2 regions of the Paenibacillus sp. FSL W8-0186 genome follow, and region 2 is predicted to be linked to the other one. Evidence: riboswitches for the same ligand, from Rfam matches in the RefSeq annotation. Region 2 holds a riboswitch; the other holds the start of a gene.
What was found. A riboswitch is a leader RNA that binds a small molecule or an ion and turns the genes downstream of it on or off. The one in region 2 is predicted to bind FMN.
Positions count from the first base shown of each region.

Region 1: it holds a riboswitch for FMN, as region 2 does, so the genes downstream of both, MKX50_RS06450 (DMT family transporter) here and ribD (bifunctional diaminohydroxyphosphoribosylaminopyrimidine deaminase/5-amino-6-(5-phosphoribosylamino)uracil reductase RibD) in region 2, are expected to answer to the same signal.

Region 1 is NZ_CP150207.1:1,495,953-1,498,346, reverse strand. It holds gene MKX50_RS06450 (DMT family transporter) at 396-1,376, opposite strand; FMN riboswitch at 1,505-1,657, opposite strand; gene MKX50_RS06445 (ATP-binding cassette domain-containing protein) at 1,920-2,394, shown strand, end outside.
Region 2 is NZ_CP150207.1:3,361,779-3,364,172, reverse strand. It holds gene MKX50_RS15205 (hypothetical protein) at 198-479, shown strand; FMN riboswitch at 613-789, shown strand; gene ribD (bifunctional diaminohydroxyphosphoribosylaminopyrimidine deaminase/5-amino-6-(5-phosphoribosylamino)uracil reductase RibD) at 1,108-2,211, shown strand; gene MKX50_RS15195 (riboflavin synthase) at 2,245-2,394, shown strand, end outside.

The sequences.
Region 1 (2,394 bases), 1.9 Mb from region 2:
TCCACTGGAAGACAACGATGATGATCGATCGCAATAAATTATTGAAAATGAATGTACAGCAGGCAGATCAAGTTCATTATATATCAACCGTTGTACTAAGATGCTGTACCACAAGATGCATACCAAACTGCCCTAATTAAATGGAATGCAGGCATCTAATTAAACTCCAAACAATTGTACTAGGGAAGTAGATGGATTTAATACTCCTAAAATCATGGATACCACCCGTCACAGGCAACTTCTCTCCTTCTAACGACATGAAATCCATTTAAATCTATTTTTCCCTTCTTGCCGCAAAAACTAACTGCTATAATTCCATTTATTTTATTATAAGTTGAACCCAACAAATGAATATGTGGCAAGCACGTATATGTTGTTCACCTTATCTACATGAATTATGAAGACTTAAGTACCGCATCAGGCGCTGCTTGTGACTGCCGGGAAATCACGAACAGCGTAGCCCAGATCAGCATAAAACCGAAGGCCTGAGCGGCCGTGACCATCTCCTGAAAGGCAATCCAGTTGATAAGTACTCCGACCATCGGGAAGCTTAGCTCCGCAAGTGTGGCGACCGAGGCCTTGGTCGTAGTCAGCCCTTTATAATAGACGAGCAGGCTGAGCAAGCCTGGCAGCAGCGCTTGACCGAGCAAGTTCAAGGATACGGCCGCAAAAGCGCCAGCCTCAGTAGGTATGTTCCAAGCTGCCCCTTCGTTCCAGGTAATTGCCAACAACAGCGGCAGTGCCAGCACGAAGCGAAGCGAGGTTACCGTCTCGTATTTCATTTGGCCCACCATCAGACGGCCCATTACTGTAGAACCGCCCCACAGCGCCGCCGCGCCAAGCGACAGCAGGCTGCCGACCTGTACGATTTCGCTCCAGTGCCCGATCGGCAGAGTAAAGCCGAAGGTCAGCAGATAGGTGCCGGCCAGTGCCAGAATAATCAGCCAAGAGAAATGACGAGGCAGCCGTTCCTTTAGCAGCATTCTTGCCAGGACGATCGCAAACAGCGGCTGAAGCTTCTGCAGAAGCAGAACGGCGTTGGGATTGCCATGAACGAGTCCCATCGTGAACAGGATCGTGGCTATGGCCGATCCGCCCCAGGAAATGAAGAGCAGGGCTCCGGCTTGCTTCCAGCCCAATCCTCGCAGCTCCTGGCGATTCTTCCACATGACCGGAATGGCAATCAAGGCGATGATGATATGCTCCAGCAGCACGATTTGCGCCGATGTGAGCGACTTGAGCAAAATGATGCGAAATAGCGGATCAGCCCCCCAAAGGGCAGCTCCGAGAACGACTAGCCAGAACCCGCTTTTCGGGCGGGCGGCCTGCAGCGGCAGCGAAGGTTTGATTTTGACTCCTACAGTTGCGTTTTCCATCTTGCAATCTCCTTACCTTGAATACGGAGTCTTATACGCAGAAAACCCCCGTCATCGACATCGTCGATCTGTACGGGGGCTGATCAAATAAGCTTGCCTGGACATGACAAATCCACAGCATGCTTACCCTTGATCTTCTCCCATCCGGACTTTACCGTCGGCCCTGGATTTTCACCAGATCAGTCCCTGTCTCATTCAGACAGGGAGTCGCGGGCTAAAGGCCGTTCAAGGAACGGACTATCACCGCCGGTCAGGAATTTCACCTTACCCCGAAGATCCATATTCAAATTTTATTTTTGTTATTATCAAGCTCAGTTTGTTGCCTTGAATTTAGAATACTACAAATTAATACTTATTCCAGTGAAGGAAGTCACATTTGAAACCATTCCATGAAATGTTTCATGTAAATTCATTTCACTTTCAATTATTATAACATTATTTCATACGTTGTGTAATCCACTTTTTATTCCAAAGGTTTGTTAAAATATACTATATAAATATCCTGTAAAAGAGGTGCCCACCATCTTGCCTACTCTGCTTGAAATGGAACAATTAAAGAAGAGCCATGCGGACTCGCCCGGGACTCTTCTATTTAGCAATGTCAGCGCAGCGGTAGCCCGCCATGACCGCGTTGCCCTTCTGGGCATGTCCGGGCAAGGCAAAAGCACCTTACTGCGAATTTTATCCCTGCTGGATATAGCCGATGAAGGCGATATCCGCCTGGAGGGCATATCCTCCAGGCAAATCGATCCTATAGAATGGCGTAAAGCCGTCTGCTATGTGGCCCAGCAGGCCGTCATGCTGCCCGGCAGCGTCGAGGATAATTTGCGGACGGTGCATCAATTGCACCGCATTCCTTACGACGCTCCGCTTGTGGGCAAGCTGCTTGCACAAGCAGGCCTTGAGACGATCGACCTCAGCAAAAATGCAGCCGATTTATCCGGCGGGGAGAAGCAGCGCATCGCCCTGATCCGGTCGCTGCTGCTGCGGCCAAAAATACTATTGCTCGACGAAATCA
Region 2 (2,394 bases):
GCTAATTTTGCATACCTATTGAAAATAATAGCTTGAAATTGAGTATTGCTAGAGATATTCTGTTCATCAAATAGATTGCTACCTAGTACCTACTACTAACGAATTAATGCAACCGTTTAATTTGACAGCATTTTGCGCAAACGTAACCGGTTAAAAATAAAAAAGTAAAAATTGATTGAAGTGGGAGGAGGACTCTTGTGTATAGCTGTATCCATTGCGGTAGCGTCTACTTGAGAAAAGCGGATGCGGATAAATGTGTTGATCAGGAGGTTGAGACGCCGCTTATTGAAGTGGGGAAACTATTAATAGATCACTCTTATGACCGGGAAACAGTCATCCGGTGCTTCAGTATCAAGAAAGCGGGGCATGAAATTTCCTATCAATTTGAGTGGCTTGAACCAGAAGGAAATGAGTGGAAATACGTATTTACTGTAAACAGCAATCGCTGCTTGAAGGATCATTTTTCTGAGCAAATATGATTACAAGTTCAAATGAAAAATAGGGTTGTGCAAGGTGTCCATGCAGATTAGCGCCTTGCTTTTTATTTTTTTTGGTGGTAACATCTTTACGAAGCCATTAATCAACACATTTAAGACAATAAAATATTTCCAACGTTAACTTCGGGGCAGGGTGAAATTCCCTACCGACGGTGATGACTGCTTGGAGACTCGCTAGAATGAGTTTGAAGCTAGTACAAGTCCGTGACCCGCTTGCGCTACATAAGAAGCTTGCGGCTGAGCCGGTGAGATTCCGGGACCGACAGTATAGTCTGGATGGGAGAAGGAGACGCAGGATATATGACGTATCGACTACGAGTATATCTAATATAATCAAAGCATATTCTTTAAGTTCCAATTTTCACAATGACATGTTCATTCATGAGAATCATGTCATGTTGGAAACAGGATTACTTAAAGAGTTGGTTGAGCGACGACGGCTTGGGCTGCTATCTGATGATTGGCCCCTATGTTCCGTTATGTTTTCGCATACCCAACTTTGTGTGCTTTCATTTTGCGTACATTTGCTCTCATGCCCCATCGGATTCCGGTGGGGCTTTATTTGTTTGCTGCCGATGTTGCTTGAAGCAGGGTGGAGGTGAAACATATTTTGGAGATCATTAATGACGAGTACTATATGAGACTAGCCCTGGACATGGCGGGCCGGTCTCAGGGACAAACCGGCATCAACCCGGTGGTTGGGTCCGTTATTGTAAAGGATGGAGCTGTCATCGGTCTTGGCAGTCACTTGAAGCGGGGGACTCCGCATGCGGAAGTTCATGCGCTGAATATGGCCGGCGAGGCGGCAGAAGGCAGCACGGTTTACGTGACGCTGGAGCCGTGCAGCCATCACGGGGCAACGCCTCCGTGCAGCGAAGGCCTGGTCAAAGCCGGGGTAAGCCGCGTAGTTGTTGCTTGCGAAGACCCAAATCCACAAGTGGCCGGTAAAGGTATAGAGCTTCTGCGGCGAAACGGAATCGAGGTGGAGGTCGGTGTCCTGCGGAATGAGGCGATAAAGCTAAACCGGAAATTCATCAAATTCATTACGACCGGGATGCCGTATGTCACGATCAAGACCGCCAGTACGCTGGACGGGAAAATCGCTTCTAAAAGCGGTGACAGCAAATGGATATCAAACGATGCATCACGGGAGCGCGTACACACGATGCGCCATCGCCATCATGGGATTATGGTCGGTGTGGATACGGTGATCGCTGATGATCCTTCTTTAACAACGAGGCTGTCGGTACCTGGCATTTCGCCAGCGAGAATCATTGTCGACTCGACTCTTCGTATACCTGATGAAGCCAAGGTGCTCAGCGATAACGCCGTACAGACGATTGTGCTGACGACGGAGAAGGCTTCTGAAGCCAGGCGGGCACAGTTAACCGAGCGGGGAATCCAGGTTATTGTTAGCGGCAAAGGGCCGCGGGTCGATCTTCAATCCGGATTGCGCAGGCTTGGCGAACACGGCATTTCTTCGCTGCTTGTCGAAGGGGGGGGACGTCTTAACGGATCGCTGCTTAATGGCAAGCTGGTTGATGAAGTTGTTTTGTTCATGGCACCAAAAATCATCGGCGGTCTGAATGCGCCAGGCACCTTTGTGTTTGATGGCTTCGAACTTATGAAGGATGCGGTCGTCTTAAACGATTTAACCGTGGAGCAGATCGGCGATAATGTTTGCATTTCGGGATATCCCGCTTGGAACGAATAGAGAATCAGAAGTTAATGGAAGGAGGGGGCTGCGTTGTTTACCGGGCTAGTGGAGGAAGTAGGCGCCATCAAATCGGTTCAAAGCAAGGGCGAGGCGATGGTTATCAGCATATCTGCAAACACGGTGACCCAAGGGATGAAGCTTGGGGACAGCGTCGCTGTCAATGGGGTGTGCCTGACGGCC